4 regions of the Hydrogenophaga sp. UC242_50 genome follow, and region 4 is predicted to be linked to each of the others. Evidence: predicted binding sites of a transcription regulator. Region 4 holds the regulator's gene; each other region holds the start of a gene.
What was found. Region 4 encodes sigma-54, which starts transcription at its own class of promoters, with help from an activator protein. Its sites were predicted from a motif close to TGGCANGNAANCTGCTTT; they were not measured.

Region 1: a site for sigma-54 is predicted at 1,324-1,341, ahead of ACFJGX_RS03165 (P-II family nitrogen regulator). Genes of this name have one in related genera too.
Region 2: a site for sigma-54 is predicted at 1,538-1,555, ahead of ACFJGX_RS21655 (PQQ-dependent methanol/ethanol family dehydrogenase). Genes of this name have one in related genera too.
Region 3: a site for sigma-54 is predicted at 1,467-1,484, ahead of ACFJGX_RS22540 (DUF2126 domain-containing protein). Genes of this name have one in related genera too.

The regions. Positions count from the first base shown of each region.
Region 1 is NZ_CP170553.1:606,593-609,917, reverse strand. It holds gene ACFJGX_RS03170 (YifB family Mg chelatase-like AAA ATPase) at 1-1,117, opposite strand, end outside; gene ACFJGX_RS03165 (P-II family nitrogen regulator) at 1,451-1,789, shown strand; gene amt (ammonium transporter) at 1,822-3,237, shown strand; gene ACFJGX_RS03155 (TetR/AcrR family transcriptional regulator) at 3,307-3,325, opposite strand, start outside.
Region 2 is NZ_CP170553.1:4,246,644-4,249,968, forward strand. It holds gene ACFJGX_RS21655 (PQQ-dependent methanol/ethanol family dehydrogenase) at 1-1,404, opposite strand, end outside; gene ACFJGX_RS21660 (quinoprotein relay system zinc metallohydrolase 1) at 1,660-2,625, opposite strand; gene ACFJGX_RS21665 (quinoprotein dehydrogenase-associated SoxYZ-like carrier) at 2,622-3,325, opposite strand, start outside.
Region 3 is NZ_CP170553.1:4,407,290-4,410,614, forward strand. It holds gene ACFJGX_RS22530 (DNA internalization-related competence protein ComEC/Rec2) at 1-503, opposite strand, end outside; partial or broken gene ACFJGX_RS22535 (ComEC/Rec2 family competence protein) at 547-1,440, opposite strand; gene ACFJGX_RS22540 (DUF2126 domain-containing protein) at 1,560-3,325, shown strand, end outside.
Region 4 is NZ_CP170553.1:2,528,177-2,531,501, reverse strand. It holds gene ACFJGX_RS13050 (ATP-binding protein) at 1-856, shown strand, start outside; gene rpoN (RNA polymerase factor sigma-54) at 860-2,350, opposite strand; gene ACFJGX_RS13040 (GlsB/YeaQ/YmgE family stress response membrane protein) at 2,608-2,880, opposite strand; gene ACFJGX_RS13035 (CBS domain-containing protein) at 3,038-3,325, shown strand, end outside.

The sequences.
Region 1 (3,325 bases), 1.9 Mb from region 4:
TGGGGTGGCCCAGAAAACCGCAGGGGCAGGGGTTCATCGCGCCGATGAGCTGGAAGCGCGCCGGGAACTCGCTCTGCATGGCCGCGCGCGAGATGCGGATGTGGCCGCTCTCCAGCGGCTCGCGCAGGGCCTCCAGCGCCGAGCGTGGAAATTCCGGCAGCTCGTCGAGGAACAGCACGCCCTGGTGCGCCATGGAGATCTCGCCCGGCCGCGGCGGCGAGCCGCCCCCCACCAGGGCCACGGCGCTGGCGCTGTGGTGGGGCGCGCAGGTCGGGCGCTGGCCCCAGCGCTCCAGGCTGAAGCGCCCGGCCAGCGAGGCCACGGCGGCGGACTCCAGCGCCTCCAGCGTGCCCATGGGCGGCAGCAGGCCGGCAAAACGCTGGGCCAGCATGGACTTGCCCGAGCCCGGCGGGCCGACCAGCAACAGGCTGTGGCCGCCGGCCGCGGCGATCTCCAGCGCGCGCTTGGCGGCCACCTGGCCCTTGACGTCGATCAGGTCGGGGTAGCGGGGCAGGGCGGCGCGCGCGGTGGGCGCCAGGCGGGCCCAGCCGGCCTCGTCGGGTGGCGGCGGTGGCGCCGTGTCGGACTCGCGCTCGGGCAGGAAGCGCGCGACCACATCGAGCAGGTGGCGCGCGCGGTAGACCTGCGCCTGCGGCACCAGCGCCGCTTCCTCGGCGCTGCCCGGCGGCAGCACCAGGCGGGTCGGGCGCTCGGTGTCCTGCCGGTGCACGGCCAGGCTCATGGCCAGCGCGCCGCGCACCGGCCGCAGCTCACCACCGAGCGAGAGCTCGCCCGCGAACTCCCAGCCGGCCAGCCGCGCCGCGTCGATCTGCCCGCTGGCGGCGAGGATGCCCAGGGCGATCGGCAGATCGAAGCGGCCGGAGTCCTTGGGCAGGTCGGCCGGCGCCAGGTTCACGGTGATGCGCTTGTTCGACGGGAACTCCAGCCCCGCGTTGGCGATGGCCGAGCGCACGCGCTCGCGCGCTTCCTTCACGCCGGTGTCGGCCAGGCCGACCAGCGTGAAACTGGGCAGGCCGTTGGCGAGGTGGACCTCGACGCAGACCGGGCGGGCTTCCAGGCCGAGCAGCGCGCGGCTGTGCACCAATGACAGACTCATGTGTGGTTTCTCCCTGTTTCGGTGCGCGCCCAGGCCACCCGCTGGGGCAAAAGGCGCCCCGTGGGCCGCACCCAATTGGTGCGCACAGCTTTGGTGTGGCCGTGGGCGATCGGGGCGGCGGTGGCGCCTGAAAAATCCGGGCGCGCGGCCCAACTGTAGGTGGCCGCCAGGACCCGAACCCGGGGGGGTACGCGGGCGGGGGCCGTTGGCACGGTCCATGCTTGGGGGTGTAAGCGATTGAATCCGGGCCGTGGAGTTCCATGGTCCCTCCGCAAACCGCGGTGTCGGCCCTCCGGTCTGAGCACCCTTCCGTTCTAGAAGAGGAATCACAGCATGAAAATGGTTTCAGCCATCATCAAGCCGTTCAAGCTGGACGAAGTGCGCGAAGCACTTTCCGGCATGGGCGTGCAAGGCATCACCGTCACCGAAGTCAAGGGCTTCGGCCGCCAGAAGGGCCACACCGAGCTGTACCGCGGCGCGGAGTACGTGGTCGACTTTCTGCCCAAGGTCAAGATCGAGGCCGCCGTGTCCGACGAGCTCGTCGAGCGCGTGATCGAAGCCATCGAAGGTGCCGCGCGCACCGGCAAGATCGGCGACGGCAAGATTTTCGTCACTTCCCTGGAACAGGTGGTGCGCATCCGGACCGGCGAGACCGGCAAGGAAGCGCTCTGATCGCCGCCCCCTGAACAAGAAAGATCACGGACATGAAAAAACTCATCGCAACCCTGTTCCTGGGCATGGGCCTGGCCTTCGGTGGCCTGAACGCCATGGCGCAGACCGCCGCGCCCGCGGAGGCCCCCGCGGCCGCCGCCCCTGCCGAAGCGGCGCCGGCCGCGGCCCCCGCTGCGGCTGAAGCAGCCCCCGCTGCCGCCGCCGAAGCCGCGCCGGCCGCTGCCGCGCCCGCGCTGGACACCGGCGACACCGCCTGGATGCTGACCTCCACCATGCTGGTCATCCTGATGACCATCCCGGGCCTGGCCCTGTTCTACGGCGGCCTGGCCCGTTCGAAGAACATGCTGTCGGTGCTGATGCACGTGTTCGTCATCTTCTCGCTGATCACCATCCTCTGGTGCGTCTACGGCTACAGCCTGACCTTCGTGGGCGAAGGCAAGTTCGTGGGCGGCTTCGACAAGGTCTTCCTCAAGGGCATCACGGCCGACACGCTCTCGGGCCTGCTGCCGACGATCCCCGAGTTCGTCTTCGTGGCCTTCCAGTCGACCTTCGCGGCCATCACCTGCGCGCTGATCGTGGGCTCGTTCGCCGAGCGCATCAAGTTCTCGGCCGTGCTGCTGTTCTCCGTGATCTGGTTCACCTTCAGCTACATCCCGATGGCCCACATGGTCTGGGGCGGTGGTCTGCTGGGCGCCGACGGCGCGCTGGACTTCGCTGGCGGCACCGTGGTGCACATCAACGCCGGTATCGCCGGTCTGGTGGGTGCCTACGTGGTGGGCAAGCGCATCGGCTACGGCAAGGAAGCGCTCACCCCGCACAGCCTGACGCTGACCATGGTCGGTGCCTCGCTGCTGTGGGTCGGCTGGTTCGGCTTCAACGCCGGCTCGGCGGGTGCCGCCAACGGCGTGGCCGGTCTGGCCTTCATCAACACCATCCTCGCCACCGGCGCGGCCACGCTGTCCTGGATCGCGGGTGAAGCGCTGCACAAGGGCAAGGGCTCCATGCTGGGTGCCGCTTCGGGTGCCGTCGCCGGCCTGGTGGCGGTCACGCCGGCCGCTGGCTTCATCGGCCCGATGGGCTCCATCGCCCTCGGTCTGATCGCCGGCCTGGTCTGCCTGTGGGGCGTGGGTGGTCTCAAGAAGATGCTGGGTGCCGACGACGCGTTCGACGTGTTCGGCGTGCACGGTGTCGGCGGCATCGTCGGCGCCATCCTGACGGCGGTGTTCGCCGCCTCCAGCCTGGGCGGCGTCAAGGCCGACGACTACGCCATCGGCGCCCAGCTCTGGGTGCAGATCAAGAGCGTGCTTGTGACCATCGTCTGGTCCGGCGTGGTGTCGTTCGTGGCCTACAAGATCGTGGACATGATGGTCGGCCTGCGCGTCAGCGAAGAAGCCGAGCGCGAAGGCCTGGACATCACCTCGCACGGCGAGACGGCCTACAACCGCTGAGTTCTCCTGGGATCGATCTCCCCCTGGTGGGAGGTCCAGCCCGCGAGCCGACAGGCCCGCGGGCTTTTTTCATGCCGGGGCTCGGCGG
Region 2 (3,325 bases), 1.7 Mb from region 4:
CTTGACTTCCCAGGCCACCTTGCCGGTCTTGGGATCGATCGCGCGCAGCGATCCGATATGGTCGTCGAACAGCGGCTTGATGGTGAAGCCCGCGCCCAGGAAGGCCGCGCCCTTCTTGTAGGTGATGGGCTCGTTCCAGATCTCCATGCCCCATTCGTTGGTGGGCACGTAGAACAGGCCGGTCTTGGGGCTGTAGGCCATGGGCATCTGGTTCTTGCCACCCAGGAAGCCCGGCGCGGAGAACACCGCCTTGCCCTTGGCACCGTCGCCACCGGCGGCGGTCGGGTCGCCCGGGCGGTTGGTGTCGTCGAAGTTGGGGCGGCCGGTCTTGAGGTCGATGCCGGTGGCCCAGGTCACCTTCTTCACGAACGGGAAGGCGTTGACCAGCTTGCCGGTGGCCGCGTCGTTCACGTAGAAGAAACCGTTGCGGTCGGCCTTGGCGCCCATGCGCTTGCCGTCCATGTCGAAGGTGACGAATTCGTTGACGCCGTCGTAGTCCCAGCCGTCGTTGGGCGTGCTCTGGTAGTGCCAGACGATCTTGCCGGTCTTCACATCGATCGCGACGGTCGAGGCCGAGTACAGGTTGTCGCCCTTGCGCACATGGCTGTTCCAGGGGCCGGGGTTGCCGGTGCCGAAGTAGGCCAGGCCGGTCTTGGCGTCGTAGGTGCCGCCCAGCCAGGTGGCCGCGCCGCCGGTCTTCCACGTCTCGCCCGGCCAAGTGGCGTTGGTGGTGCCGGTGATGCCGTTTTCCTTGCCGTCCTTGTAGCCCATGTGGCCTTCGACGACGGGGCGCGTCCACACCATCTTGCCGGTGCGCGGGTCGCGTGCTTCCACGCGGCCGACCACACCGAACTCACCGCCCGAGACACCGGTCATCAGCAGGCCTTCGGCGATGAGGGGCGCGGCGGTGTAGCTGTAGCCGGCGGCGTAGTCGTCGATCTTCTCGCGCCACACCACCTTGCCCGTGTTCTGGTCGAGCGCGACCAGCTGCGCGTCGAGCGTGCCGAAGATCACCAGGTTGTCGTACAGCGCGGCGCCGCGGTTGATCACGTCGCAGCAGGGCATGATGCCTTCGGGCAGGCGGTGTTCGTACTTCCAGAGCTTCTCGCCGGTCTTGGTGTTGACCGCGTAGATGCGCGAGTAGGACGCGGTGACGAACATCTTGCCGTTGTGCACCAGCGGCTGCGACTGCTGGCCGCGCTGCTTCTCGCCGCCGAACGACATGGACCACACCGGCACGAGCTTGTTGATGTTGCGCTCGGTGATGCCGTTGAGCGTGGAATGGCGCTGGCCCTGGGTGCCCAGGCCCCAGCTCAACACGTTGTCGGGGGTCTTGGCGTCGTCGGCGATCATCGCGTCGGTCACGCCCTGGGCGCTCACGTGGGCGGTGGCGGCCAGAATCATCAGGCTCAATAGGGTGCGTTTCACAGTGTGTCTCCTGCTCGTTCGTGGATGTGTGATGCCTGCGACCGAGCACCATGCCCGGCCGCCCGTGAACACCCGGCCCTGCGGCCGTCGGGGTTTGCACAGACAGCAAATGGCAACATCCATGCCAGCGTTTTCGAGCGGTTTTCCGGCCTGAAATGCGCCACGCCCGGGCCTCGCGGCGGGTCGCGGCTGTGACACTGTTCAGAAACGAATCAACCCCTGCAACAGGGTTCAGCGCGCGCGCGAATCCAGCGCCCGCTGTTCGTACCGCGGGTACCACTGCACGAGGCTGCGGTGCAGCTCGGCGGGCTGCGCGGCCCAGCCGGCGAAGCGCGCGGGCACGGGCGTGCGCAGCAGCTCGCTCAGGTCCAGGCCTTGTTCGGCGCTCGCCTGCATGAGCGTGGTGAGCCAGCGCAGCCAGTCGCGCGTCTGCTGCACGCCCACCGGCCCGCTGTGCACCGGGCCGTGGCTGGGCACGACCTGCCGCACCTCGCCCGCGGTGAGCCATTGCGCCAGCGTGTCCAGGCTGGCGAGCCAGGCGGCGGGGTCGGCGTGCGGCGTGGTGGGCACGCGCTCGGCGAACACCAGGCCGCCGGCGAACAGCACCCCGGTGCGGTGGTCGATCAGCACCAGGTCATCGCCGGTGTGGCCGCTCAGGCGCCGCAGCTCCAGCGTGTGTGCGCCCAGGCTCAGCGTGCGCGGTTCGATGGCTTCGCGTGCCGGTGTGGGCTCGGTGCCTTTCATCCAGTCGCCGCACAGGCGGTAGAGGTTGTCGGCGTAGGCCGCGCCCTCGGCTTTCATGCCTGCGATGCTGCCGGCCAGGGCCTGCGTGGGGCGGTCGGCCCAGGCCTGGTTGCCGAAGAAGTAGTCGGGGTGCAGGTTGAGGTTGAACACGTGGCGCACCGGTTCGTGCGTGAGCTGTTCGATGGCGCGGCGCTGCTGCTCGCCATAGCCGCGCGAAGGACCGGTGTTGACCACCACCACGCCCTCGCCCGTGGCGATGAAGGCGGTGTTGATGATGTTGCAGCCGTTGGCGCGCGAGAAGTCGGCCACCGCGCCTTCGATCACCCAGGTGTGTTCGGCGACCTGGCGCGGCCGCAGGCCATGGTCGAGCCGCGCCACGTCGGGCTGCGGCTGCGCGTGGACCATGGCCGCGAACAGCAGGGCCGCTGAGGCCAGCGCGCCGCGCACCGTCACGCGGGCACCTCGGCATCGATGCGGTTGCCGTTGTTGTCGCGCCCGGTCAGGCGGAAACCGCCCACGTGCTGCGGCGGCAGCTCGAAGGTGAGCAGCGGGTTTTCCGACACCGGCTCGTGCAGGGCCAGGCGCCACCAGGCCTGGCCCGCGCTGTCCACCAGCTGCAGCTGCTCGATGTAGAACGCGGGGATGCCCGCGACCAGGCCGGTGTCCATCGGGTGCATCACGCGCACGCGCAGGCGACGGCTGCCCTCGATCACATTCGGGAAGAAGCGCGCCTGCACCTGGTTGAGCGTGCGGCTCCACGAGCCGTCGGCGCGCGTGGCGCCGGGCACCGTGCAGCCCCCACCGGCCGCCTGCACCCAGGTGCCGCCCACGTGCCAGCGGCCGTCCGCCGTCTGCACCATCGCGCGCACCGGCGATGCCTGTTCCATGCGGATGCGGAACGCCAGCATGGGCAGCGCGCGCAAGGGCTCGAAGGCCAACACCTCGCGCACCGGGTTGCGGTCCACCACCACCAGGATGCGCGCCACACCGCCGCCCGTGCGGGCCAGGCCGCGCGCGTCCACCAGCAGCGGCACGTTCATCGCGTCGTCCGCGAAGGCCGGGCCGCGCACCGTCACCGCCTCGGAAAACACCATGGGCGCATCGCGCAGGTACTGCCGACGCAGCGTGGGCCATTGCATGGAGCCCAGCGGGT
Region 3 (3,325 bases), 1.9 Mb from region 4:
GACAAGGCCTGCACCGCCCAGGCGGCCCCATCCCACAAGGGCGGCGCGAACACACCGAGCAAGGCCAGCGGCGTGACCAGCAGGGTCACCCAGGGAATGGCGGCGAGGTTGCGCACCAGCCCCACCACCGAGAACTGGCCGAACAGCAGCAGGGTGAGCGGCGCGAGCGCCACCGTCACCACGCCCTGCTCGCGCAGCAAGGCCAGGAAGGCCCGCGCCGCGCGCTGCGGCCAGGAGCCCTCGGGCGCGGGCGAGCGCCGGCCCGGGTCGGTGGCGAACAGGATGCCCACCGCCACGAAGCTGAGCCAGAAGCCGGCCTGCATCAAGGCCCAGGGGTCGAGCAGCAGCACCACCGCCATGGCCAGCAGCCACACATGCGGCCAGGGCCACTGTCGCACCGACAGGCGCAGACCGACCACCACGGCCAGCATGAGCACGGTGCGCTGCGCCGGCACGCCCCAGCCCGAGAACAGCGCGTACGCCGTGCGCCAGCGCCACGCCACCCAGGCCCGCCGCCCAGGGCGTGGGCAGCGCCAGCAAGGCCTTGGGCCAGCGCAGCGCCAGGCGCCGCCAGAGCGCGCCCACCAGCGCCGTGGCCAGCCAGGCGAACAGCGTCACGTGCAATCCTGAAATGCTCATCAAATGAGCGACGCCTGTGGTGCGGAAGAGGTCCCAGTCGCTGCGGTCGATGGCGGACTGGTCGCCCACCACCAGCGCGGCCAGCACGCCCGCGCTGCGCGGGTCTTCGTGCACGCGGGCCTCGATGCGCTCGGCCACGCCCTGGCGCAAGCGGTCCAGCGGGTGCCAGGGTGTGGCGCCCAGCCGCTGGGGCGCCGGGTCGCGCGGGCCGCTGCGCACATAACCGGTGGCCTGGATGCCCTGCTCCCAGAGCCAGCGTTCGCGGTCGAAGCCGTGCGGGTTGGCGTTGCCGTGCGGGCTGCGCAGGCGCACTGTGAAGCGCCAGCGGTCGCCCGCGCGCAGGCCGGGGCCGGCCCCGCCGGCCTCATCGGGCCGCAGGTACCAGCCCAGTTGCAGGCGCGGTGGCAGCGCCACCGCCTGGCCGCCGCGCGCGGCCGACTCCACCACGAACTCGAAGCGCTCACCCTGCGCGCTTCGCTGCGGCAGGGAGGCGATGCGCCCGGTCGCCTCGATGTCGATGCCTTGCAGGGCCGGGTCGAGCGCGTCGGCCGCGAAATGCACGGCGCGGGCGCCGGTGGCACCGACACCGATGAGCGCGCCCGCCACCCAGGCCAGCAGCAGCGCAGGGGCGGCACGCCGGGTCAGCCGCAAGGCCCCCAGGCCCAGCACACCGGCCAGCAGCAAAGCGCCGTAGACCTCCAGGGACCACAGCGCGGGCTGCTGCAATTGCAGCGCCACGCCCAGCACCCAGCCCAGCAGCGCCCCGAAGCCGGAATGGCGCACGATCAGACCGGGCGGCACCGCTTGGTGGAAATGTCATGTGGCCGTGGCGCAAGACTTGCTAGCATGGCTGCAAGCCGCGTCGGCCGGTTGGTGGCTCGCGGATCCATTGTTGTTCCCCTCCCAGGAAAGTCTCTCGTATGGCGATCCATGTTGCCCTGAGCCACATCACCCATTATCGGTACGACCGCCTGGTCAAGCTGGGGCCTCAGGTGGTCCGGCTGCGGCCCGCGCCGCACAGCCGCACCAAGGTGCTCTCGTATTCGCAGCGCATCGAACCCGGCGAGCATTTCATCAACTGGCAGCAGGACCCGTTCGCCAACTACCAGGCGCGCCTGGTGTTCCCCGAGCCCACCACCGAGTTCAAGGTCACGATCGACCTGGTGGTGGAAATGGCGGTCTACAACCCGTTCGATTTCTTCCTGGAGCCCTCGGCCGAGAACTTCCCGTTCACGTACGACGAGGCGCAGAAGCAGGAACTGGCCCCCTACCTGGCCACCGCGCCGCTCACGCCGCTGCTCAAGGCCTACGTGGCCGAGGTGGACCGCAGCGAGCGCCGCACGATCGACTTCCTGGTCGAGATCAACCAGCGGCTGCAACGCGACATCGCCTACACCATCCGCATGGAGCCCGGCGTGCAGACGCCCGAAGACACGCTCAAGCTCAAGAGCGGCTCGTGCCGCGACAGCGGCTGGCTGCTGGTGCAGATCCTGCGCCACATGGGCCTGGCCGCGCGCTTCGTCTCGGGCTACCTGATCCAGCTCACGTCCGACGTGAAGTCGGTCGACGGCCCCAATGGCCCCGAGAAAGACTTCACCGACCTGCACGCCTGGTGCGAAGTCTTCCTGCCCGGCGCGGGCTGGATCGGGCTGGATCCGACCTCCGGCCTGCTCGCGGGCGAAGGCCATGTGCCACTCGCCTGCACGCCGCAGCCCTCGAGCGCGGCGCCGGTGGAAGGTGGCGTGGACAAGTGCGAGGTGGAATTCAGCCACCACATGAGCGTGACGCGGGTCTACGAGTCGCCGCGCGTCACCCGCCCCTACACCGACGAACAATGGGCCGGCGTGCTGGCCCTGGGCGAAAAGGTGGACGCCGATCTGGAACAGCACGACGTGCGCCTGACCATGGGCGGAGAGCCCACCTACGTGGCCACCAGCGACCGCGACGCCGCCGAGTGGAACACCGACGCGCTGGGCCCCACCAAACGCGGTTACGCCACCGAGCTGCTGGGGCGCCTGCGCGCCGAGTACGGCGCGGGCGGCTTCGTGCACATGGGCCAGGGCAAGTGGTACCCGGGCGAGCAATTGCCACGCTGGGCGCTGTCGATGTTCTGGCGCGCCGATGGCGAGACCCTCTGGCACAACCCGGCCCTGCTGGCCGACGAGCGCGACGAAGCGCGCTGCACCAGCGACGACGCGCGCCGCTTCACGCAGGCGCTGGCGCGCAAGCTCGGCCTGTCCACCCAGTACATCACCCCGGGCTACGAGGACACCTGGTACTACCTCTGGCGCGAGCGCCGCCTGCCGGTGAACGTGGACCCGTTCGACAGCAAGCTCGACGACGAGCTCGAACGCGCCCGCCTGCGCCGCGTCTTCGGCCAGGGCCTGGACGCCACCGTGGGCTACGTGCTGCCGCTGCAGGCCTCGGGCCGCAACGGCGCGCTGTCCAACAACGGCAAGAGTGGCTACCCGCGCATCTCGGGCACGGTGTGGTCCACCGGGCCCTGGTTCTTCCGCGACGAGCGCATGTACCTGATCCCGGGCGACTCGCCCATGGGCTACCGCCTGCCGCTGGACTCGCTGCCCTGGGTCTCGGCCGGCGACTACCCGTACCACATCGAACAGGACCCGCACTCCGCGCGCGACCCGTTGCCGCGTGGCGCGGCCGTGAAGCACCAGGTGTCACC
Region 4 (3,325 bases):
GCAGGCGCTGGCGCAACAGCATGGCCTGCAGCTCACGCTGCACCTGCCCGATGCGGCGCTGTATGTGAACGGCGACGCGGTGCGGCTGACGCAGGTGTTCTCCAACCTGCTGAACAACGCCTGCCGCTACACCCCGCACGGCGGGCGCGTGGACCTCTCGCTCACCTCGACGCCATCCTCGGTCGAGGTGACGGTGGTGGACACCGGCATCGGCGTGGAGCCCGCCATGCAGGAACGCATCTTCGACCTGTTCGAACAGGCGGACCAGTCCATGCAGCGCGGCAGCGCCGGGCTGGGCGTGGGGCTGACGCTCTCGCGCCAGATCATCGAGCTGCACGACGGTTCGCTGTCCATGCACAGCGAGGGCCTGCACCGCGGCTCGTGCTTCACGGTGCGGCTGCCCCGCCTGCATCGAGAGCCACCGCGCGACGAGCCCCCCACCGTGGCGCCGTCCCACGCCCAGCCCTCGCGCCCGCTGCGCCTCCTGATCGCGGACGACAACGTCGATCTGACGGTGAGCCTGTCGGCCGTGCTGTCCTCACATGGGCACTTGGTCGAGGTCGTGCACGATGGCGAAGCGGCGGTTCGCGCGGCGCGCGCGCAGGTGCCGGACGTGGCGCTGCTCGACATCGGCATGCCCGGCCTCGACGGCCACCAGGTGGCGCGGGCGCTGCGCGCCGATGCCACCACGCAGGGCATCCGCCTCGTGGCCATCACCGGCTGGGGCCGCGACGCCGACCGCGAGGCCGCGCGCCTGGCCGGCTTCGATCAGCACCTGCTCAAACCGGTGAACCCCGAACAGCTGCTGCGGCTGCTGAGCGAGCCGCCAGAAGCGCCCCGCGCCCCGCCGGCCTGAGCCTCAGGCCGAGACGGCCAGGCCGTCATGGCGCTTGCGCCGGCCCACGGCCTCGATGCGCAGCATCTGACGGTACTTGGTGACGGTGCGCCGCGCCACCGTCAGGCCCTGCCGGGCGAGCTGGCGCGTGATCTCGGCGTCCGACAGCGGCCGATCGGTCGACTCCGCTTCGATGATGTCCTGGATCAAACCCCGGATCGCGGTGCCCGAGCAGGCCTTGCCATTGGCGCTCACCATCGCGCGCGAGAAGAAGTGCTTGAGCTCGTACACGCCGGTGGGCGTGGCGATGTACTTGTTGTTGGTGACGCGCGAAACCGTGGATTCGTGGATGCCGACCTCGTCGGCGATCTCGCGCAGGCCCAGCGGCTTCATCGCCATGCTGCCGTATTCGAAGAAGTGGCGCTGGCGCCGCACGATGGCCTGCGACACGTCGAGGATGGTCGAGAAGCGCTGCTCGACGTTGCGCAGCGTCCAGCGCGCCTCCTGCAGGTGCGCGCCCATCTCGGCGTTCTCGGCGCAGCGGTGGCGCTGGAACAGCTGGGCGTACACCTCGTTGATGCGCACCTTGGGCACGACCGCGGCGTTGAGCCGCACGTTCCACGCGCCCCGGTCCTTCTTCACGATCACGTCGGGCACGATGTAGTTCACCCGGGAAGAACTCAGGCGCCAGCCCGGTCGCGGGTCGAGGTGGCGGATGCGGTCACACACCGCCTCGACCTCGCCCACCGAGGCGTCCAGCGCCCGCGCCAGGGCAGGCACATCGCGCGCCGCCAGGCTGTCCATGTGGTCGTTGACGATGGCGCGCGCCATCGCGCGCACGTGGGGGCATTCGATCTCGCCCAGCTGCAGGCTGAGGCATTCCGCCACATCGCGCGCGGCCACACCGGCCGGCTCCAGCGACTGCACCAGCTTGAGCGCGATCTGCAGGTCTTCCAGCGTCGCTGCGGGCACCACGTCCGCTACCTCGCGCAGTTCGTTCAGGGGCGTGCGCAGGTAGCCGTCGTCGTCGAGCGACTCGACCACCACACCGGCCAGCGCGAGGTCGCGCGGCGACAGGGCCATGGTGCCGAGCTGCCCGTGCAGGTGGGCATTGAGCGGGGTTTCCTCCATCATGAAATCGAGCGCGGACACATCCCCGTCATGTCCCTGGCGGGCCGGGGTCAGACCATCGGCGAGCCACAGGTCGCTGTCGGACGCGGTGGACCGGTCGACCTCGGCCTCCGCCGGCGCCGCCAGATCGGTCTCGCGCGGTCCGTCGTACACCTCGCCGGCCGCTTCGCCCGATCGGCTGTCGATGTCACCATCCCGCAGGCCTTCGCGCTCGTCCTCGTCATCGCCCTCTTCCGCTTCCAGGAACGGATTGCGCCCCAGCACGTCGCGCACCACGATGCCGAAATCCAGCGAGGACATCTGCAGCAGGCGCACGGCGTGCTGCAAGCGGGGAGACAGGGTCTGGCTCTGGCGCTGGTCGGCGCGGGCGTCCATCTGGATCATGCGGTTCTCCTCCGGTAAGGCATGGTCGGCGGTGTCGCGAGGTGCGGCCGCCTCAGACCAACACCCTATGCAACCACCATGCCGCACGAGCGCGGAAGACACAAATTCCCACAAAACCACGTAACCGTCAGGCCCTCACAGAGGGACACGGTGCGCACCTTCCCGAACATTCAGACACAGTCGATCGGAACGCCCTTCAGGCCGACCCGCGCAAGGGCGCATCTTGCGGCAAGATTTGCCGAAACGGCCCGCGCGGACTAGTGCATCGATTCGTGTCGAAAGAGGTTGATGAGCGCCAGCAGGATGATGGCGCCGATCAGCGACACGAGCATGGCGCCCACGTTGAAGACGCTGTCGTTGAGGGTGTCCACCCCCATCAGGGGTGAGAGCACCCAGCCACCGATGGCGGCGCCCACGATGCCGGCCACGACATTGCGCACGATGCCCTGGCGCCCATCCGTGGACAGGACCACGCTGGCCAGCCTGCCCAACAGGCCGCCGACCGCCAACCAGAGGATGATGTTGATCATGGCGTTGCTCCTCGTTAGAGTGGTCGCAGGAAGTTCCTTCGAACCTGCCGGGGGCAATCCCCGCTCCCGGTGGCCGCGGGCACAGCACCTGCCCTGTCAAGGTCCCACCCGCCGGCATGCGGCGGGCCAACGCCACAACCGCAGCAGGAGATTTCCCATGAAGCAAGTGAAAGATGTGATGACCAGTGGCGTGCGCACGCTCGGGCCCCAGGACAGCGTGGTGCTCGCGGCCCAGGCCATGGAAGAACTGGACATCGGGGCGCTGCCGGTCTGCGATGGCCAGCGCATCCTCGGCATGGTGACCGACCGCGACATCGTGGTGCGCGGCGTCGCCCAGGACCTCGCGCCCGGCAAGACCAAGCTCGAGGACGTGATGAGCGCCCAAGTCGAATGGGTGTTCGAGGACGAAGGCCTGGCCGAGGTCGCGGCCAAGATGCAGCAACTG